One region of the Streptomyces sp. NPDC087901 genome, then DNA from elsewhere that is predicted to be linked to it. Evidence: riboswitches for the same ligand, from Rfam matches in the RefSeq annotation. Region 1 holds a riboswitch; each other region holds the start of a gene.

Region 1 (5,100 bases):
CAACGCCCAGGCGATGGCGGCCGGGCTCGCGGTCCTCGCGGTGATGGAGGACGAGGAGACGGTCGCGCACGCGCGCCGCACGGGTGATCTGCTGCGCGAACGGCTGGCCGCGCTGGTCGGGCGGTACGAGCTGCTGCACGAGGTGCGCGGGCGCGGGCTGATGATCGGCATCGAGTTCGGCCGGCCGAGCTCGCTCAAGCTGCGCAGCCGCTGGACGATGCTGCAGGCGGCCCGCAAGGGGCTCTTCGCACAGATGGTCGTCGTGCCGTTGCTCCAGAAGCACCGGATCCTGACCCAGGTCTCCGGAGACCATCTCGAAGTGATCAAGCTGATTCCGCCGCTGGTGATCGACGACGCGGACGTGGACCGTTTCGTGAGTGCCTTCACGGCCGTGATGGACGACGCGCACAGCGGCGGCGGGCTGATGTGGGACTTCGGGCGGACCCTCGTGAAGCAGGCCGTCGCCAACCGCTGATCAGCGGGAGATCCGTCGGCCGGTCCGGGTGGCGGCGGGCTTTTGCCTCGGAGGCAAGAAATTTGCCTCCGAGGAAAGTTCCTGGCCCAATGGAAGCATGAATCCTCCAGAAGGAGGGGTGGCCGACGAGTTGCCCGGGGTCGCGCCGCGCCTGCGCGACCTGCGCCGCAGTCGTGGTCTCACCCTGGAGACAGCCGCCCAGCGGGCCGGGCTCTCGCCCGCCCACCTGTCCCGGCTCGAAACGGGCCGGCGCCAGCCCTCACTGCCCATGCTGCTCGGACTTGCCAGGATCTACGGTACGACGGTCTCCGAGCTGCTGGGCGAGATCCCCCCGGAACGTGACGCGATCGTCCGCGGCCGCAGGTTCGAGGGAGCCGAGGCCGACGGCTGGATGTACCAGCAGGCCGGCGGTCCCGGCCGGGCGATGCAGGCACTGCGTGTCCGGGTCCCGCACGGTGCCCAGGGCGACCTGGTGCGCGTCCATCCCGGCGAGGAGTGGCTGTACGTCCTGGCCGGGCATCTCAGGGTGACCCTCGGGGAAACGGTCCACGACCTCGCCCCCGGGGACAGCGCGCACTTCGACTCGCTCACCCCGCACCGGATCGCGGCCCTGGACCGCGATGGCGCCGAGCTGCTGTTCGTCCACACCCTGCTGCAGAGCCCCGCCGCCGAGCTGTGTCTCGGCAGCGGGATCCACCGTCGCTGAGGCACCGCCCCCGCCACCGGCACGCCGATGGCCAGAGAGGACTTGTCATGTCCGATTCCGAGAACTTCGACCCGCTCGGCCCGGGGCGGCCCAAGAACTACGACCCGCAGGAGAAGAAGTTGCCTCGCGGGCTCGTCATCAGGCTCTTCGCCTATCTGGTGGCAGGGCATGTCATCGCGGGCTTCCTCTACCTGCTGTTCGCCGTGGGGATGCACAACCAGTAGCCGTGGGGGTGCGCAACCGGTGGCAGTGGGGATGCGCCACGTAGCGGTGGGCGTGAGCCACCGGCAGTCGCGGGGGTGCGCCACGTAGCGGCGGGCGCCGCCCGGCCGGTCAGGCCTCGTCGAGCAGGCGCTCGCGCAGCCGCTCGCGGGTCTGCGGGGTGATCTTCAGGCCGTCGGCGAGGTACCGGTCGGTGCTGCCCCAGGTCTCGTCGATGGTGGTGAAGGCCGCGGCGAGGTAGTCGGGGTGGGCGCCGAAGAGCGGATTGAGCAGCTCCATCACCTCGGCGGACATTCCGGTGGGAGAGGTGTCGCTGCGGCGGACCTTGTAGCGGCGGTGCGCGTCGTTGGACTTGAGGTAGTCGGACTCGATGGCATCGCGCTCGACACCGACGGCGAGCAGGGACACCGCGATCGAGAGGCCCGCACGGTCCTTGCCCGCGGCGCAGTGCATCAGCGCGGGCACGCTGTCCTCGGCGAGGGCGTGCAGTACCCGGCTGTGCTCGGCCGTGCGGTCCAGGATGATCCGGCGGTACGAGGCGATCATGCGGTGGGACCCCTTGCCGTCGGCCAGGATCGATCGCAGTTCGTCGATGTTGCCGTCGCGCACCATCCGCCAGAACTCCGTGCCGTCCGCCGGGTCGGTGAGCGGGATGCTCACATTGCGCACACCCGGCAGCTCGATGTCGAGGCCGTCCAGCTTGTGGTCGGCGTCGTTGCGGAAGTCGAAGACGGTGTGCAGGCCGAGACCGGAGAGGAACGTGGCGTCCTCGGCCGTGGCGTGTGCCAGGTGACCGCTGCGGTAGAGCCGCCCGTACCGCACCCGGCGGCCGTCCGAGGTGGGCAGCCCGCCCACGTCGCGGAAGTTGCGGACACCCGCCAGCTCGGGCTCCGTCGACGGGGTCTGCGGCAGCTGCTGCGTCACGGTCACTCCTGGAGGCTCTGCCGCCGGCGCGTGTCGCCTGCGGGTCCACTCTCGTGACGATACGACATTGATTCCTCGGGCAATCATCTTGGTCGCGCCCCTGTTCCGGGGCCGCGCGACGGTCCACGGGCCCGGCTGGGAGGGGCCGGGGTGCGCGGCTCTCCGATCGAGGTACGGCCGATGAGCGAGGCATGTCCGTATTGAGGCTTTTGATGGAACATGCCCTGTTTGTGCGGGAGATGGTCACCCTCTCGTGAGCGGGATCATATCCGTGACGGTGTGTGGCTGCGCGGCCGTGGGGTATTCCGGACGCCGCGCGGAAAGCCAAGATCCGTAATCCACGGAGTGTGACCGGAATTCCGTGTCGAATTTCCGGAGCGGAATCCGAAGTGGAACCCGTGGCTTGTTTCTGTCGTCCCGGCTCGCTTACGTTCACTGTCAATCCGGACGGACCGCCTAATCCTGCCGCCGCCCGGAATTCGCACCCACTCACCGCGTGGCAGGAGCGGGGGAACCAGGTAAGCCGCCGACCGGGAAACCGGCCGGCTCGGGGTGAAGTCGCGCCAGCCGCGACCGGACATCTCCAGTCCGAACCCGACAGCTCACCTCGTAGGCGCCGGAGAGGAAAACCTTCATGCCCATATCGGGTAAGCACCGCCGTCCCAAGTCCAGCACCATCGCCCGTGGCGTCGTCGCCGCGAGCGCCGGTGGAGCCGTCATCGCTCTTCCGCTGCTCGGCGCCACCGGTGCCCACGCCGCGGAGCAGACCGCTCCCGCCACCTCGAAGTCGGCCGCCGCGCACGCCACCCCGGCCAAGCCGGTCGCGAAGAAGCAGGCCGGCACCACGTCCTACTCCGTGGTCTCCGGCGACTACCTGTCGAAGATCGCCGCCGAGCACAAGCTCAAGGGTGGCTGGGAGAAGCTGTACCAGGACAACCGCAAGGTCGTCGGCGACGACCCGAGCCTGATCTTCCCGGGCATGAAGCTGACGCTCGGCGGCAAGTCCACGAGCCAGGCCTCCACCACCTCCACGGGCTCCACCACCCCGTCGAAGGCCGCGCCCAAGGCTCCGGTCAAGACCGAGACGAAGGCCGCCACGGCCTCCAACTCCTCCTCTTCCTCCTCCGACGCCTCGTCGTCCGAGGAGACCTCGGCCCCGGCGACCCAGAGCAACGACTCCGGTTACGTCCACCCGGTTCCGGGCAACCACACCACCGCCTACCGCGCCTCCGGTGCCAACTGGTCCAGCGGCAGCCACACCGGCATCGACTTCCCCGTGTCCACCGGCACGAGCGTGAAGGCGATCACCTCCGGCACCGTCGTCACGGCCGGCTGGGGCGGCGCGTACGGCAACGAGGTCGTCATCAAGCACGCCGACGGCCACTACTCGCAGTACGGCCACATGTCCTCGCTCTCCGTCTCGGCGGGCCAGACCGTGACCGCGGGCCAGCAGGTCGGCCTGTCCGGCTCCACCGGCAACGCCACCGGCCCGCACCTCCACTTCGAGGTCCGCACGGGCCCCGCGTACGGCTCGGACATCGACCCGATCGCGTACCTGGCTTCGCACGGGATCAACGTCTGATCCAGCAACACCGGTCCGGTGACCCGGACCTGAGCAATGCATAGAGGGACGGTGCGCGGCGGCGCACCGTCCCTCTGCTTATTCCCTCTTTACTAAAAACTGACCGGGTGGTCTATCTCACCACCCGTCAACCCCATAATACGGTCGCGTAGGTCACATTCGGCGGTGCAGGATATGCCCTTGTGGCAGACGATTCGAACAACATCCAGCAGGGCGTCATCAACCGACAGGGCGCCATCGGGTCGTACGCGGCGATTGGCGACAGCTTCACCGAGGGAGTCGGTGACCCCGGCCCGGACGGAACCTTCGTCGGCTGGGCGGACCGGTTCGCGGTACTCCTCGCGGACCAGCTCCCGGACCCCGAAGCGGCGGCGGGCATCGCAGGCCCCGCACACGGGAACTTCAGATACGCCAATCTCGCCGTACGAGGACGCCTCCTCGACCAGATAGTCGAGGAGCAGGTGCCGCGCGCAAGGGAACTCGCCCCCGATCTGGTGAGCTTCTGCGCCGGCGGCAACGACATCATCCGGCCGGGCACCGACCCCGACGACGTGGCCGAGCGCTTCGAGCGTGCGGTCGCCGAGCTGACCCGGTCGGTCGGCACCGTCATGGTCACCACCGGCTTCGACACGCGCGACGTTCCCGTGCTGCGCCATCTGCGCGGCAAGATCGCCACCTACACCGCCCATGTGCGGTCCATCGCCGACCGCTACGACTGCCCGGTGCTCGACCTCTGGTCCCTGCGTTCGGTGCAGGACCGCCGGGCCTGGGACAACGACCGGCTGCACCTGTCGCCCGAGGGGCACACCAGGGTCGCGCTGCGCGCCGCCCAGGTCCTCGGCCTCGATGTGCCCGCCGACCCCGACCAGGAATGGCCGCCGCAGGCACAGCGCGGAACGCTCGAAGTACGGCGCGACGACATCCACTGGGCACGCGAGTACCTGGTGCCGTGGATCGGGCGCCGACTGCGCGGCGAGTCCTCGGGAGACCACGTGGAGGCCAAGCGGCCCGACCTGCTGCCGCTCTGAGAGTCCGCTGTCCTCAGTCGCCCCGGGCTCCCGGAGTACCGGCCGTGGCGGCCGAGGCCGGCGGCGCCGGTATGCGCTCCAGCACCCCGCCGGCGAAGACGTCGTACAGCGGCAGCGTCTCCAGATGCACATAGCCGATGTGGCAGTCGCAGAGGGCGAGCGG
Region 2 (5,100 bases), on a different contig from region 1:
TGCCGTCAGCCGGGCGCCTCGGTGATGGCGCACCAGCAGCGCAGCCCCCGCCTCCCGCTCCAGCTTGGCGAGCTGCTGGGAGAGTGCCGGGGCGGTGTAGCCCAGGCGTGCGGCGGCCCGGGTGATCGAACCGGCCTCGGCGACCGCCACCAGCGCCGCGAGGCGCGTCGGGTCGTACATTAAGCGTTCCTTTTGGCAGACCCAGAAGATTGCAAGTACATGCTAAAGGCTCCGGCGGTCCAGGATGGAGCGATGGACGCACAACTGACCGCTTTCGTCGGGGTCGCCGCCGCCATGGTCGCGCTGCCCGGCGCGGACTTCACCGTCGTCGTACGCAACGCCCTCGCCTCGCGCGCGGCGGGGGTGGCGACCGCAGTGGGGGTCGCCGGGGGCCTCCTGGTCCACACCGCGCTCGCCGTCGCCGGTCTGGCCGCCGTGCTGGTGGCGGTGCCCGTGCTGTTCCGGACCGTCCAGCTCCTGGGCGGCGCATACGTGCTCTACCTGGGCATCAGTGCCCTGTACGCGGCCCGGCGACGCGCCGGGCAGGCGGCGGGGCCCGGGCCGGACGAGGGGGATGGTGGGCAGGCCACGATGGGGACAGGCCGCGCACTGCGCCAGGGATTCCTGACCAATGCGCTGAACCCCAAGGCGCCCGTGCTCTTCCTGAGCCTTCTGCCGCAGTTCGTGCCGGCCGGGGCCGCGCCCCTGCCCAGGACGCTGCTGCTCGCCGCGATCGTCGTCCTGATGGCTCTGATCTGGTTCCCGGCCGTGGCGCTCCTGGTGGACCGCCTTGGCCGGTGGCTGCGCCGGCCGCGTACCGCCCGGGCGATCGAGGGCGGCAGCGGCGCGGCACTCACCGCACTGGGGCTGGTCCTGGTGACGGGCCCGCTGCTGCACTGACGCGGGAGCACGGGCCGGGACGGGGAGGGGCTTCAGCGGACCCGTCCGTAGTAGACGCTCTTCGTCCAGATCTTTTCCAGGCGGACCACGGCCCCGGTCTTGGGCGAGTGCCAGATCTTGCCGCTGCCCGCGTAGATGCCCACGTGGTAGATGCTGCGGCCGGAATGGAAGAAGACCAGATCGCCGCGTTGCCGCTTGGAGGACGAGATGTGGCGGGTCTTGTTGTACTGCTGCTGGGCCGTGCGCGGGAGCTTCTTGCCCGCCTTCTTGAACGAGTAGAGCGTCAGGCCGGAACAGTCGAAGCGACTGGGCCCGGTGGCGCCCCACCGGTAGGGCGCTCCCTTCTTCGACGCGGCGATGTTGAGCGCCTTCATCGAATGTGTCGCGGCCTGGGCATCGGTCACGGCGCCGGGAACGAACAACGTGCCGCCTACAGCGGCGAGAGTCATGGCCGAGGCCGTTGTGGCCCGGGCGAGGAGAGACGGGACATGAACCTGCGCAGTCATGCGCAACCCTTCGTCAGCCGCCTGTGAAGGATGACCTGTCGGGTTCGGGCTGGCGAAGTCGCCCGGCCGCAGATGCGGCTTCACCCCGAGGGACAACCGGAGGTCCGGTCGGCCCGTTGTGCTCGGGTCCTCCACTCCTGCCGATCCACTCCTGTCGACCAGGCATCCGGGCGGCGGCAGGACTCGGCGTCCGCCCGGACCGCCCCGCCGCGGTGGCGGGGGCTTGTCGTCCCAGGGATCTTGACTCACCGAGTGCCGGATTTCCGAGGTGAAGCGGCGATATGTGAGGCTCGTCACGACTGGCCCGTTCGGGTGGACAGGTGACCTTTGGGGAAACGGCAGACGCTCGCCGCCCGGTGCCGTACCAGCGACGTAACGGGAGATTTCGCCCATCGTCCACCGTGAAAGCGCAAATTGAGTTGTCCCTCGCGCGAAGTAACGTCTACGCCGAACGAGGGAGAATATTTGGCCGACGCGTCGGGCGTGTCGGTCGAGGAGCTCAGCAACTGGGAGGGGCGGGCGGGATGGTGACCCGCCCGGAGCGCCGTTCGCCGTCGAGTACGCGCAGCGCCCGGGTCAACGTGGCTGCGTGGATCCGTGCTTCACCACGCTCGTGCATCACCGCGAGGGCGTCCCGCAGTGCGGCCGAGTACGAGGCCAGTGCCTGGGCGGCGCGCAGTGCGCCGTAGGTGTCGCCGCCGTGGGCCGGATTGATCCGGCCCACCTGGTCGAGGACTTGCAGGTAGCGGTCGATGAACTCGCCCTCCGCGCGGGTCAGGGCGGGCAGTGGTGCGAACTCCGGTGGCTGCATCGGGGATTCACCGCGCCGGGTGCGGAGACAGCGACAGCGAGCGGTTCTGGACGATGTGGTCGACCAGCCCGTATTCCTTGGCGCCCTCGGCGTCGAGGATGAGGTCGCGCTCGGTGTCGGCGGTGATCTGCTCGACGGGGCGGCCGGTGTGACGGGCCAGCATGCTGCTGAGCGTCTCGCGCATGCGGGCCAGTTCCCTTGCCTCGATCTCCAGGTCGGACGGCTGCCCCTGTACGGGCTCGGCGAGTTCGGGCTGCTGCACCACCACGCGGGCGCCCGGCAGGGCGTGCCGTTTGCCGGGAGCGCCCGCCGCGAGCAGCACGGCCGCGCCGGCCCCCGCTTGGCCGAGGCAGAAGGTCTCCACCTCGCAGGTGAGGAAGGCCATCGTGTCGTAGACGGCGGTCATGGCCCCGAACGTGCCGCCGGGGGAGTTGATGTAGAGCGAGATAGGCCGGTCGGGCGCGTCGTGCTCCAGGTACATGAACTGTGCGACCAGGTCGTTGGCAGCCGTGTCGTCGACGGGGGTGCCGAGGAACACGACCCGTTCGGCCAGCAGCTTGGAGTACGGGTCGAGCGTGCGGGTCCCCTGGGACGTGCGCTCGGTGAACTCGGGCAGTACATGGCGGGCGGCGGGGCGGTGCATGGCGAGGCCTCTCGTCCGGGGTGCGCGAGACCCTGAAGGCACCCGCGCACGCTTCTGTAGAAAATGTACAGGACGTACAGAAGGTTGTGATGGGAGAGAGCCTGGTGATCGGTGCAAAGGCCGAGGACAGAGGCTGTTCTGCTGTTCGCCGAGTGCTGAAATCTCACAAATCTGCCACGACGCCCTCAGCGTCAAGCTGCTTCGTCCTCACCGCAATCACATGGACAAGTGAGGTGTTCCGAGGCGACGCGGAGGTCCTCGGGACTCGGGTGGGCGTACACCCGCTTCGAGGATGGCGTAGATCGTGGCGTTGGCGGCCGGCGTGAGCAGGATGGTGCAAGCGAGGGCGGCGGGCCGTGCGGCCGGGTCCTCACGGGCGATCGCGTCGGGTGCGTAGTCCTTGAGCGCGGCCGCGAGCGGGATGCGCACCAGGCCGGACGGTGCGAGCAAGCCCAGGACCAGGCTGCTGGAGGCGGCCAGGACCAGTGCAGCGATGGCCAGCAGCCAGGTCGTCAGGCGTGGTTCCGGGCGGCGCGAAAGCGGGCCGGCGGCCAGGGCGGCAAGTCCGGGAAGAGCAGTGGCGGGTAGACGGCCAGATGCGTCGCGGCGGCTGCTCCTCTGCTTGTTGGTGCCGAGCAGGCGGCGCAGGAGGTCTTCGTCGTCGGACAGCTCGTCGACGAAGCGGGTCAAGACCGTGTTCCGGATGTGAGACAGATTCAGACGTTTTGCATTACCGCCCAGTCGATACCGACACACGGCACCCCGGAGTGCTCACACCTCACGACTGGATTCGCTGTCAAAGAAGCCGAAACGACTGGACCCACTGTCAAACGCCTCGATTGATGACAAACGACACCACGAGTTGCCTACTCGAACGGTTGATCTGTCTACAACAGGGATGTCACCTAGCCTGGTGAGAGGGGACGTCTTATGATCCGGAGTTCGCCATGATCAATCGGCGAAAGGAAAGCGAAACCACCCTGACATCCCCGCTTCCCGCCCCGAGGCGGATCGCGTGGATTGTGTGGAGCGGTGTGGGAACGCTCGGACTCCTCGGCCTCCTGACGTGGGCAGGCAAGGACCACCCGGCCTGGAGCGGGGGCGGTTGGGGGTGGGCACAGGGGTTCACCGGGTGGGTGGCGCAGATCTTCGGCGGGCTCGGCCGGGTCGTCGACGGCGACGGCCTCGTACCCGGCCAAAGGCTGGGATTCTGGTTTGTCGCCCTGGTTGTCCTCTACTTGTACTGGCGGGCGACGCGTGCGCTGGTGGCCTACAAACCGGGTCCGGTCGACGTTCAGGAACTCATCGACGCGACGCCCCCGGGAACCCTCGATGTGCCGGCTGGGGATCTGACCGCCGAGCTTCGCCAGCAATTGTCCGACAGCAGCATCTACGCACCAACGACGCTGCCCGCCGAGGTCCCACCGACGAGCTTTCTCGAACTGGTCGGCGACGTCGAGTTGGACCCCAAGAAGCTGGGGGCCGCCATTCCGCGCCTCCTGAGCCGACTGCGGCCGAAACTCGCCTACCGGGTCGGAGGAGTGCTCCGGATCCGTGAACAGAGACCGGACTGCCTGGGTGTGACGGTGACGGTCACGGCCTTCGTGTTCGGCGGTTCCAGCTCGACGACTCTTTGGGGAAAAGAATGGGGCGAAGTCATCCGCAAGACCGGCTGCTGGGTGATCAGCGTCCTGCTGCCGGTGACTCGAGCGGGGCGGCAACCGCCCTGGCGTCAATGGTGGGGCCGTGAGCTCAATCCCGAACTGTACGAGGCGTACCAGAGCGCGAACGAGCTCAGCCGGGCCGGCCGCTATCACGAGGCGCTGTCACGGTACTTCGACGCGATCGCACTCGACCCCAAGAATCCGTACCTCCGGAGCGAGTTGGCCGAGGTGCAGGAGAAGATGGGTCTGCACATCGACGCTCTCGAAACGTGCCAACGCGCCCTCACTCTCGATGGACAGACTTCCAGGCAGTACAACAGGCGGCTGTGGCTGAGACCTGGGCAGGTGGATTGGCGGCGGCTGCGCTATCTGCGTCACCCTCGCCTGTACCGGGACGTGCTCGGTCTGCGGTACCGGAACGCCATCATCCTGGGAATGTCGGAAGAGACGACACAACAATGGTTCCAGCGCAAAGGCAGCCAGGACGACACGACCCGGCGCCGCCTCGTGCCCCTTCTTGCGGATCGGTACCAGCAAGCGGCCATCACGCTGGCACACCCCGGTGACGAAGAGGCC
Region 3 (5,100 bases), on a different contig from region 1:
CGAGGCGATCGAGGACGGCAACCGCGAGGAACTGCGTGAGGAGCTCGGGGACGTACTGCTCCAGGTCGTCTTCCATGCGCGCATCGCGGAAGAGGATGAGGACGAGCCGTTCTCCGTCGACGACGTCGCGGCCACGCTCGTCGAGAAGCTGATCCACCGCCACCCGCACGTCTTCGGCGACGAGACCGCCGAGACGCCGGAGGACGTCCACGCGCACTGGCTGCGGACGAAGGCGATCGAGAAGCAGCGTGAGTCCGTCACCGACGGGGTGCCGCTCGGCCAGCCCGGCCTGGCGCTCGCCGCGAAGCTGGCAAGCCGGGTCCGTACCGCCGGACTCGACGTGGCGCTCCCAGGGAGCGGGAGTGAGGGCGACGACATCGGCTACCGGCTCCTCGCGCTTGCCGTACGCGCCCAGGAGGACGGCATCGACCCGGAGGCGGCTCTGCGGGCCGCGGGGCGTGCGTACCGGGACGCGATCCGGGCGGCGGAGGGCATCGCGTAGCGGTGGAGGGCCTCGGGCAGGGTCGCAGGGCAGCGGATAACGTCGGGGGGTGAACGACAGCTCCGACCGCATCCCCGCCGGCTGCCCCGCCCACGCGGCCTCCACCGCGCCCGAACTCTTCACGTGGGAGTTCGCCACCGATCCCTACCCCGCCTACGCCTGGCTGCGCGAGCACAGCCCCGTGCACCGCACCACGCTGCCCAGCGGGGTCGAGGCCTGGCTGGTGACGCGGTACGCGGACGCCAGGGCGGCTCTCGCCGACAGCAGGCTGTCCAAGAACCCGGCGCACCACGCCGAGTCCGCGCACGCCAAGGGGAAGACGGGGATCCCGGGTGAGCGCAAGGCGGAGTTGATGACGCATCTGCTGAACATCGACCCGCCCGACCACACCCGGCTGCGCCGCCTCGTGTCCAAGGCGTTCACCCCGCGTCGCATCGCGGAGTTCGCCCCGCGTGTGCAGGAGCTGACCGACCGGCTCATCGACGGTTTCATCGAGAAGGGGGAAGCGGACCTCATCCACGAGTTCGCCTTCCCGCTCCCCATCTACGCGATCTGTGACCTGCTGGGCGTTCCGAGCGAGGACCAGGACGACTTCCGGGACTGGGCGGGGATGATGATCCGCCACGGCGGCGGCCCGCGCGGCGGGGTGGCCCGCTCCGTGAAGAAGATGCGGGGCTATCTCCTCGAACTGATCCACCGCAAGCGCGAGAACCCGGGGGACGACCTGATCTCGGGGCTGATCCGGGCGAGCGACCACGGTGAGCACCTGACGGAGAACGAGGCCGCAGCGATGGCCTTTATCATCCTATTTGCCGGATTTGAGACCACGGTGAATTTGATCGGCAACGGTGTCCACACCCTGTTGGGTCACCCCGAGCAACGTGCGCAGCTCCAGCGTTCCCTGGCCGCGGGGGAGACAGGGCTGTTGGCCACGGGTGTCGAGGAACTGCTGCGGTACGACGGTCCGGTGGAGATGGCGACCTGGCGGTACGCCACCGAGCCGCTGACGATCGGCGGACAGCGGGTGGCCGAGGGCGACCCGGTACTCGTCGTGCTGGCGGCCGCCGACCGGGACCCGGAACGCTTCGGCGGACCGGACACGCTGGACCTCTCACGGCGTGACAATCAGCACCTCGGTTACGGTCACGGGATCCACTACTGCCTGGGAGCGCCGCTCGCCCGGCTGGAGGGGCAGGCCGCCCTCGCCACGCTCCTGAAACGCCTTCCGGACCTGCGACTTGCGGGAGAACCTGCCGATTTGCGGTGGCGTGGTGGGCTCATCATGCGTGGACTGCGCACGCTGCCGGTGGAGTTCACCCCGGGGCCGGTGTCCGGTGAAGGTGACACTCTGTCAACTCTGTGACTTTCACGTGATCTCTGCTGCATCGACTTGTGACACACGTTCGAGTCCCGCTAGGTTCACCGTTCGACTCACCAGTCACTCGTCAGTCACACGGAAGGCATCCCCATGGGCTCCGCGAACGGCAGACACCGTCGCCCTCGGCAGGCACCCGCGATCATCGTCGCCGCAGGCGTGACCGGCTCGGCCATCGCCATCCCGCTGCTCGGTGCGGCAGGTGCGCACGCCGCCGACGCCTCGACCTGGGACCGGGTGGCCGAGTGCGAGAGCGGCGGCATGTGGAGCGCCGACCTCGGCAACGGCTACTACGGCGGCCTGCAGTTCTCGCAGGAGGTCTGGAAGTCGTACGGCGGTGACTCGTACGCGGAGCGCGCGGACCTCGCCAGCCGCTCGCAGCAGATCGCCGTGGCGGAGAAGGTCCTGGAGGACCAGGGCCCGAAGGCATGGCCCAGCTGTGCGGTCATCTCGGGCCTCGTCGTGGACAGTGGCCTGCCGGGTGTCGACCCGGGCAGCGCCGCGTCCGACGACCCCGCCGGCAGCACGGACCCGTCCGAGGGCGGCGACCCCTCCGGGGACACCACCGCGTCGGACGACGCGTCCTCGGACGCGACGACGCCGGCGGACGGGGCCACGGACGACGCGGAGGGCGGGAGCGGGAAGCCGGACGCGTCCGCATCGCCGTCGGCCACGCCCTCCGCCACACCCTCCACGTCGCCCTCGGGTGCTGCCTCCGGCGCCGGGGAGGGCACCTCCGGGGGGCAGGAGAAGGCCGGCAAGCACCGGGGTGCTCCGGCCCCCGAGGGGACCCGGAGCGGCGGCAGCGACCGGGATGCGGGACGGCACGCCTCGCGAGGTGACGGTGACGCACGCGACACCGGTGCCCCGGCATCTGACGGCACGTACACCGTCCGTGCCGGCGACAACCTCTGGTCGATTGCTGATGCACAGAAGCTGCCCGGTGGCTGGACCGGGCTGTATGAGGCCAACAAGGCGGAGGTGGGCTCCGATCCGGACCTCATCCTGCCTGGCCAGAGCCTTGATCTCGGCGTGAAGGCCGAGTGAGAGCGGTCTGATGATCAGCTGAAAACACCCCAAAAGTTAGGGTAGTTAAGAGGCCTATGTCCCACTTTTGACCAAGTGAGACATGGGTCTCTTCGTGTGAACTGGCGTGTCTTGTCCGGGAGGTCCCGCCGCATCCGTTCCCACCTGCGCAAACGGTGCTTCTTCGGATGCAAGGAAGGGCTGTTTCTCCGGTATGTCCATCTTTGGATATGAGGGGTGGGTGTGTTTACGGTCGGAACCGCTCGCACCGCGGGCCCCGTCGACCGTCACGCCGAATCCTGCCGTCGGTCGAAGGGAACAGACGCGTAAAGCGCCGTAGGCAGGAGCGGGGGACCCAGGTAAGCGCCGGGCCCGATCGTCGCAAGACGCATCAGGACCGGCTTGGGGTGAAGTCGTGCGCTAGGACGTGCGACCGGGCAACTCACTTGGCCCGAACCCGACAGCTCACCTCGCAGGCGTCGGTGAGGAGAAGTCTCGATGCTGCTCAACAGCAAGGGCAACAAGCACCGTCGCCCGTCCAAGGCCGTCCGTATCGCCACGCTCGCCGGTGTCGCCGGTGCAGCCATCGCCGTGCCCCTGATGGGTGCCACCGGCGCCTCCGCCGCCTCCGTGTCCACGTGGGACGCCGTCGCCCAGTGCGAGTCCGGTGGCAACTGGTCCATCAACACCGGCAACGGCTACTACGGCGGCCTGCAGTTCTCGCAGTCCAGCTGGGCCGCCGCCGGCGGTACCCAGTACGCGGCCCGCGCCGACCTGGCCACCAAGGCCCAGCAGATCGCCGTCGCCGAGAAGCTCCTCGACCTGCAGGGTCCGGGTGCCTGGGCCTGCGCCGGCGCCGGCAACCTGAGCAACGACGGTGTCGACCCGGGTGTCGACACCGGCTCCTCCGCCACCAAGACCGAGACCGCCCCCAAGGCCGAAGCCGCCCCGAAGCAGGAGTCGGCGCCGGTCCAGCAGGCCGAGCCGAAGAAGGCCGAGCGCACCGAGGCCCCCTCCACCAACCGTTCGGACCGCTCGGCCGCCCCCAAGGCCAAGTCGAAGACCGTCACCACCCCGACCGGCAAGAAGGTCGAGAAGGGTGACGGCGAGTACAAGGTCGTCACCGGTGACTCCCTGAGCAAGATCGCCGCCGACCACAAGGTCAAGGGCGGCTGGGAGCAGCTCTTCAAGCTGAACAAGGACATCGTCACGGACGCCGACCTGATCTACCCGGGTCAGCAGCTCCACCTGACGAAGTAGTCGCGATCTCTCCTCGCTGAATCACTCCGGCCGCCCCGGCCCGGTGCGCATCTTCCCCCCGTGCGTGCCGGGCCGGGGTCGGCCGGTTTCGGCGTGATCGTTCAACTGTTGTAGTTACTCGTCAGTAAAATTCTGGCCCTTTGTCCCGCTGTGCTCGCTCTTGAGTCCTTTTTCGTCCCAGGGGACGGGCGGTCGGCCGGTTGAGGCGGCCCGGCCGGTTAGGCTCTTGTCGCAAGGCCAAAGCGACCCTGCACCACCAGCGTCATATCCCAGAAGGAGATGCCTCGTGCCGTCCATCGACGTCGTCGTAGCCAGGGAAATCCTCGACTCCCGCGGAAACCCCACGGTCGAGGTCGAGGTCGGCCTCGACGACGGCAGCACGGGCCGTGCTGCTGTTCCGTCCGGCGCCTCCACCGGTGCGTTCGAGGCCATTGAGCTTCGTGACGGAGACCCCAACCGCTACCACGGCAAGGGCGTCGAGAAGGCCGTCCTCGCCGTGATCGAGCAGATCGGCCCGGAGCTCGTCGGTTACGACGCGACCGAGCAGCGGCTGATCGACCAGGCGATGTTCGACCTGGACGCCACGGAGAACAAGGGCTCGCTCGGCGCCAACGCCATCCTCGGCGTCTCGCTCGCCGTGGCCCACGCCGCTTCCGAGGCATCGGACCTGCCGCTGTTCCGCTACCTCGGTGGCCCGAACGCGCACCTGCTGCCCGTCCCGATGATGAACATCCTCAACGGTGGGTCGCACGCCGACTCCAACGTGGACATCCAGGAGTTCATGATCGCCCCGATCGGCGCGGAGTCCTTCTCCGAGGCCCTGCGCTGGGGCGCCGAGGTCTACCACACGCTGAAGAAGGTCCTGAAGACCAAGGGCCTGTCCACCGGTCTCGGTGACGAGGGCGGCTTCGCGCCGAACCTGGAGTCGAACCGCGCC
Region 4 (5,100 bases), on a different contig from region 1:
GCAGCGGCGGCCGGCAGCCCGTACAGCAGGCCCCACGGTCACGCGTTCCACCCGGGATCCGCTCCCGCGCACGCACATCACCCCGCACACGCCCACATACCCTCCGCGGCGCGGACGGAGCGGAAAATGGTGAGGGCCCAGGGCAGGGCGGCCGCCCGCGCGGTCGCCGAGTACGAGTCGTTCGCGACCTCGCTGGCCTTTCTGCGCCGGCAGGCCCGCCGCGGCACGGCGGGCCCGGACTTCGCAGAGCGCGAGCGGGAGTTGCTGCACCACCTGTGGCAGCGCAGGGATACGGCAGGCCCCGCCCTCGTGTACGCGGCGCAGGCCACGGGCCGCCTGCGCCCCCGGTTCGTGCCTCCGCGGCACTGGCCGCACCAAGGACAAGCCCAGGGACAGGTCCAGCCGTACCAAGGACAGGTTCGGGGGCAGGTTCAGGGACAGGTCCGTAGCCAGAGCCCGGGCTACGGGGCGTACCCACCCAACGGCGGCCACGCCCCGTACCCGCACGCCGGATACCCGTACGCCGGCCGGCCCTACAGCGCACCGGCGTACACGAACCCCCCGCGTACGAACCCCCCGCACACGAACCCTCCGTACGACCGGCCTCGGTACGGGCAACAGGGGTGAGGGCGACCTGTCCGGCAGCTCAGGGTCGGACAGGCCTCAGGCGGAAGCCTCAGTGAGGTCCGCCAGCTCCTGGTCCGTCAGCCGCAGTCCGGCGACGGCCACCAGCGCGGGAAGCTGCTCGACCGTACGGGCCGAGGCGATCGGTGCGGCGACGGTCGGCTGCGCGGCCAGCCACGCCAGCGCCACGGTCGCGATCTCGGCCTCGTGCTCCTGGGCCACCTTGTCGAGCGCGGCAAGCACCTTCTGTCCGCGCTCCGTCTCCAGGTGCGTGGCCGCGCTCCCGGCGCGGGCGCTCTCCACGGCCGTGCCCGGACGGTACTTGCCGGTGAGGAACCCGGAGGCGAGGGCGAAGTACGGGACGGCCGCGAGCCCGGCACCGGCGGCGGTGTCCTGGAGCTCGCCCTCGTAAGTGTCCCGGGAGACAAGGTTGTAGTGGGGCTGCAGCGCCACGTACCGGGCGAGCCCCTCGCGCTCCGAGAAGTCCAGCGAGGCGCGCAGCCGCTGGGGGCTGATGTTGGAAGCGGCGATCTCGCGGACCTTGCCGTCCTTCACCAGCTGGTCGAGGGCGGTGATGATCTCCTCGACCGGGACCGTCTCGTCGTCGAAGTGCGTGTAGTAGAGGTCGATGTGGCCGGTGCCGAGCCGGCGCAGCGACTCCTCGGCGGCAGCCTTGATGGTGGTGGCGGAGAGCCCCTTGTACGCGGGGTGGGCGCCGACCTTGGTGGCCACGACGATGTCGGAACGGTTGCCGCGTGCGGCGAGCCACTTGCCGATGAGGGTTTCCGACTCGCCGCCCTCGTTACCGGGGACCCAGGCCGAGTAGGAGTCGGCGGTGTCGACGAAGTTGCCGCCGGCCGCCGCGTACGCGTCGAGAACGGCGAAGGACTGCGCCTCGTCGGCGGTCCAGCCGAAGACGTTGCCCCCGAGGGCGAGCGGGAAGACCTGAAGGCCGGAGGAGCCGAGCTTGCGGAGAGAAGTCATAGAGGGAACAACCCGTTCCGCCTGGTCCGCTATTCCATGACCCGTACAGCTATACCGATGACGACGGTACGTCCGTGGAAACAGACCGGCAGCCCTGACGTCGGGGGTGAGCGTCAGGGCTGCCGGGGTTTCACAGGCCGGGGAACCGGCGGGGGCGAACGGTCTCAGACCGTCAGGCCCCGGGCGCGGAGCCAGGTCATCGGGTCGATGCCGGTGCCGTCCGGGGTGTGGACCTCGAGGTGGAGGTGCGGGCCGGTCACGTTGCCGGTGGCGCCGACGCGTCCGATGGTGTCGCCGGTCGTGACCTTCTGGCCGATGCTGACATCCATCGAGGACTGGTGGCAGAACCACAGCTCCGTGCCGTCCTCCAGCTCCAGGACCGTGCGGTAGCCGTAGGAACCGGAGTAGCCGGCCGACGTGACCGTGCCGGTGTGGATCGCCTTGATCGGCGTACCGGTGGGCGCCGCGAAGTCGAGGCCCGTGTGGTAGCCGGATGACCACATCGATCCGGCCTCGCCGAAGGTCGAGGTGATCGTGTACGAGGAGGTGGGGATGGCGTAGCTGGCGGCGAGCTTGGCGAGCCGCAGGGCCTCCGCCTTCTTCGCCGCCTCCTCCGCCGCCTTCTTCTTCTCTGCGGCGACCTTGGCCTCGGCGGCGTCCTGCTGCTTCTTCGCCTCCGCGGCGGCCTTCTCGGCTGCGGCCTTCTCGGCGGCGGCCTTGACCTCGGCGTCGGCGGCGTCCTGCTGCTGCTCGGCCTGCTGGAGGATGCGGGCGCGGAGGGCCTCACCCGCGTCGGTGGTGCCCTGCTCGGCCTCGGCGGTGGTGATGCCGGCGGTCGTCAGCGGGGCGGAGGCGACCTCGGCCACGGACTTCTCCGCCGCGGACTCGGATTCGGATTCGCCCGAGAACAGTGCGCCGACGCCCGGGAGGGACTTGGCGTCGGGGAGATTGTCCGAGATGGAATCGGGAAGAGAGATGGAGACCGGCGGCTTGCTCTGGGCGGTGGCCATGCCACCCGCACCGACGGCCGCGATGACGCCGACGCCGAGGACGGTGGAGCTGCGGGCCAGACCGTTGCGCTGCTTGGCGACGCGGTGCTTGCCGCGCACGGGACGGACGGAGTCCTCGGTGGGATTCCATTCCTCCCAGGTCCTGTCGGGCCCGGAGTCGTCGGCGCGGAAGTCGTTTCCGAAGCCACTGCCCCGATCGGTCCCGTAATCGGTCGCGTAGGGGGCCTCGTGCTCCGCACCGACAAAGGTGCCGGGCCGGGTCGCGAAGTCATCGCCGTACTCGGACACGAACCGGGAGGGAGCTTCGGGGGCAGGCTTGTTGGACGCCACGGGGGCGCACTCCTTTCCTTCCTTCTCGCCTACCGGGTTAGCTGACGGGTTCGGAGCAGGAAGGTCTCCTACGGGTTCCTCCGTCTCATCACAAGACAGAGATGCCCGATTCACCCCATGTAGGTGGTTCCCCGGTTCCCTTGCGGGATTCGGCGCTCGCGTACGGTGCCGCCACTGACGACGGCTGGGACAACCGCACTGCGTTATCGAACGTTAATAGACACCAGGGTCCGATTCCAAGCTGTTCCCACTGATCGTTCAGGCCCTTGGCCTGGACTTTACGGGACACAACCGGGTGGAAACGGACGAGTTGATCACCTCTCAGCCACTACCCGCTTTCTGACGTTGCGTCAAATGTTATGCGGAGGGGTGCCCTTCGGTTACGGACGGTGGTATCGCGGCCAACCGCTCCCACCGCACCCGGCCCCGGAACCGGGCTCACCCGCCGCCATCCCCCAGGCCGACGATCTTCACGGTCCTGCGCCGGTCGGGCTGGCCCTCGGCCGGCCGGCCGACCGCGAGCAGCGCCATATCGTCCGTCGACTCACCGCCCGTGTGCAGCCGCACGTCATCGGTCAGCGCGGACAGCAGCTCCTCGGGCCCCGGGAAGATCCGGCCCCGCAGCCGCTCGGCGGGGTCGTAGAAGACCCCTTCGACGTCACGAGCCTCGGAGAGGCCGTCCGTGTAGAGAAGGAGCGTCGCCCCGGCGGGCAGCTCCCACTCGTCGGCCAGGTCCGGCCACTCCCCCAGGGCCATCCCCAGCGGCAGCGCCGGCACCGAAGGCCCGAGCACCTCCAGCGCCCCGTCCGTGTGCAGCAGCAGCGGCTCGGGGTGCCCGCGGTTGACGATCCGCACCACGGAGGCACCCGGCGGGATCTCCGCCAGCACGGCGGTGACGAACCCCTCCACCGCATCGAGGCCGCCGCGCGTGTTCGACTCGCGCTCCAGCGCACGCTCCAGCCGCTGCGCCACACCCTCCAGCGACTCCTCCTGCTCGGCCGCCTCCCGGAACGCCCCGATGATCACCGCCACCGCCTCCACGGCGTCCAGCCCCTTGCCGCGCACGTCCCCGACCACCAGCCGCACCCCCTGCGGGGTGTTCGTGACCGAGAACAGGTCGCCGCCGACGAACTCGTCCGCCTGCGCCGCCTCGTACCGCGCGGCGACATACAGCCCGCCGATCCGGTCGGACGGCGTCGGCAGCACCGCCCGCATGGCGGTCTCCGCGATGACACGGGCCGAAGCCAGCTGCTCGTTGCTGCGCCGCACGACCCCGTTGATCACGACAGCGAGGACGGAGACGGTGAGGACGGTGAGCAGTTCGATGGAGGGCACCACCTGGAGCAGGTTGCCGTTGAAGATCCGTAGCGCGACGACCGCCAGCAGCGCGGCAGCGCCGGTACGGATGGTGCTGGTCAGCGAGAAGAACGGCGCGGCGATGAGCGGGGCCGCCGCGAACAACGGGATGGCCGTGAAGGCGGGCGGGGTGAGGGCGTCGAACAGCACGCCCCCGGCGATCATCAGCGCAGGCAGCGCCCGGACGAACCGGCGGGTCCGCACCCCGCCTGCACGCCTCTTCCGCCGCTTCTCCCGCTTCCCCACCTGCTGGTCTCCTGCCCGGTGCACCCCACGGCCGCGGACGGTACCGCGTACCACCCCAGGCTTCCCGGAGCAGGGTCGCGGAGCGACTCCTCGTCGGCCAATGGGGGTACGTACGCGTAAACGCGGCTCACACCGAGCGACCCGGCGGGCCGACGGCGTACGAACGAATCAGGCCCGGCACGCTGTATGCATGCCGGGCCTGATTCTTCAGTAGCGGGGACAGGATTTGAACCTGCGACCTCTGGGTTATGAGCCCAGCGAGCTACCGAGCTGCTCCACCCCGCGTCGGTAAACACAACTCTACGGCATGTTCGGGACGCTCATGACCACTCGGCGCCCACACCCCGCAGACGGCACCCCACCCGGCCCGACGACCGCACAGCCGCCCGACGGGCACCCCACCGACCAATGGCAGCCCTCTGCCCGCACCGACCGCCCGCAGGTACGCCCGCAGCGACGCCCAGCCCCGCCCCAACCACGCGGCAGGGGCGGCAGTTCGACGGCGGTAGAACTGAACAAACCACCCCCACAGCCTCCTTGGCGGCCGGGA

What was found. A riboswitch is a leader RNA that binds a small molecule or an ion and turns the genes downstream of it on or off. The one in region 1 is predicted to bind cyclic di-AMP.
Region 2: linked by a shared signal. The riboswitch ahead of ACIOEW_RS27760 (C40 family peptidase) and the one ahead of ACIOEW_RS08870 (LysM peptidoglycan-binding domain-containing M23 family metallopeptidase) in region 1 are both predicted to bind cyclic di-AMP.
Region 3: linked by a shared signal. The riboswitch ahead of ACIOEW_RS23615 (transglycosylase family protein) and the one ahead of ACIOEW_RS08870 (LysM peptidoglycan-binding domain-containing M23 family metallopeptidase) in region 1 are both predicted to bind cyclic di-AMP.
Region 4: linked by a shared signal. The riboswitch ahead of ACIOEW_RS13800 (M23 family metallopeptidase) and the one ahead of ACIOEW_RS08870 (LysM peptidoglycan-binding domain-containing M23 family metallopeptidase) in region 1 are both predicted to bind cyclic di-AMP.

Annotation. Positions count from the first base shown of each region.
Region 1 is NZ_JBIUUC010000002.1:774,038-779,137, forward strand. It holds gene ACIOEW_RS08850 (aspartate aminotransferase family protein) at 1-475, shown strand, start outside; gene ACIOEW_RS08855 (XRE family transcriptional regulator) at 573-1,181, shown strand; gene ACIOEW_RS08860 (DUF6126 family protein) at 1,229-1,405, shown strand; gene ACIOEW_RS08865 (tyrosine-protein phosphatase) at 1,515-2,327, opposite strand; cyclic di-AMP (ydaO/yuaA leader) riboswitch at 2,804-2,956, shown strand; gene ACIOEW_RS08870 (LysM peptidoglycan-binding domain-containing M23 family metallopeptidase) at 2,962-3,909, shown strand; gene ACIOEW_RS08875 (SGNH/GDSL hydrolase family protein) at 4,092-4,937, shown strand; gene ACIOEW_RS08880 (STM4011 family radical SAM protein) at 4,951-5,100, opposite strand, start outside.
Region 2 is NZ_JBIUUC010000010.1:126,552-131,651, reverse strand. It holds gene ACIOEW_RS27770 (LysR family transcriptional regulator) at 1-180, opposite strand, end outside; gene ACIOEW_RS27765 (LysE family translocator) at 253-900, shown strand; gene ACIOEW_RS27760 (C40 family peptidase) at 933-1,406, opposite strand; cyclic di-AMP (ydaO/yuaA leader) riboswitch at 1,410-1,605, opposite strand; gene ACIOEW_RS27755 (hypothetical protein) at 1,906-2,217, opposite strand; gene ACIOEW_RS27750 (ATP-dependent Clp protease proteolytic subunit) at 2,225-2,860, opposite strand; gene ACIOEW_RS27745 (hypothetical protein) at 3,077-3,550, opposite strand; gene ACIOEW_RS27740 (tetratricopeptide repeat protein) at 3,997-5,100, shown strand, end outside.
Region 3 is NZ_JBIUUC010000007.1:341,873-346,972, forward strand. It holds gene ACIOEW_RS23600 (nucleoside triphosphate pyrophosphohydrolase) at 1-502, shown strand, start outside; gene ACIOEW_RS23605 (cytochrome P450) at 552-1,865, shown strand; gene ACIOEW_RS23610 (transglycosylase family protein) at 1,971-2,924, shown strand; cyclic di-AMP (ydaO/yuaA leader) riboswitch at 3,226-3,397, shown strand; gene ACIOEW_RS23615 (transglycosylase family protein) at 3,402-4,163, shown strand; gene eno (phosphopyruvate hydratase) at 4,450-5,100, shown strand, end outside.
Region 4 is NZ_JBIUUC010000004.1:21,879-26,978, forward strand. It holds gene ACIOEW_RS13790 (PrsW family glutamic-type intramembrane protease) at 1-627, shown strand, start outside; gene ACIOEW_RS13795 (aldo/keto reductase) at 664-1,608, opposite strand; gene ACIOEW_RS13800 (M23 family metallopeptidase) at 1,773-2,948, opposite strand; cyclic di-AMP (ydaO/yuaA leader) riboswitch at 2,960-3,113, opposite strand; gene ACIOEW_RS13805 (PP2C family protein-serine/threonine phosphatase) at 3,387-4,550, opposite strand; tRNA gene ACIOEW_RS13810 (tRNA-Met) at 4,762-4,835, opposite strand.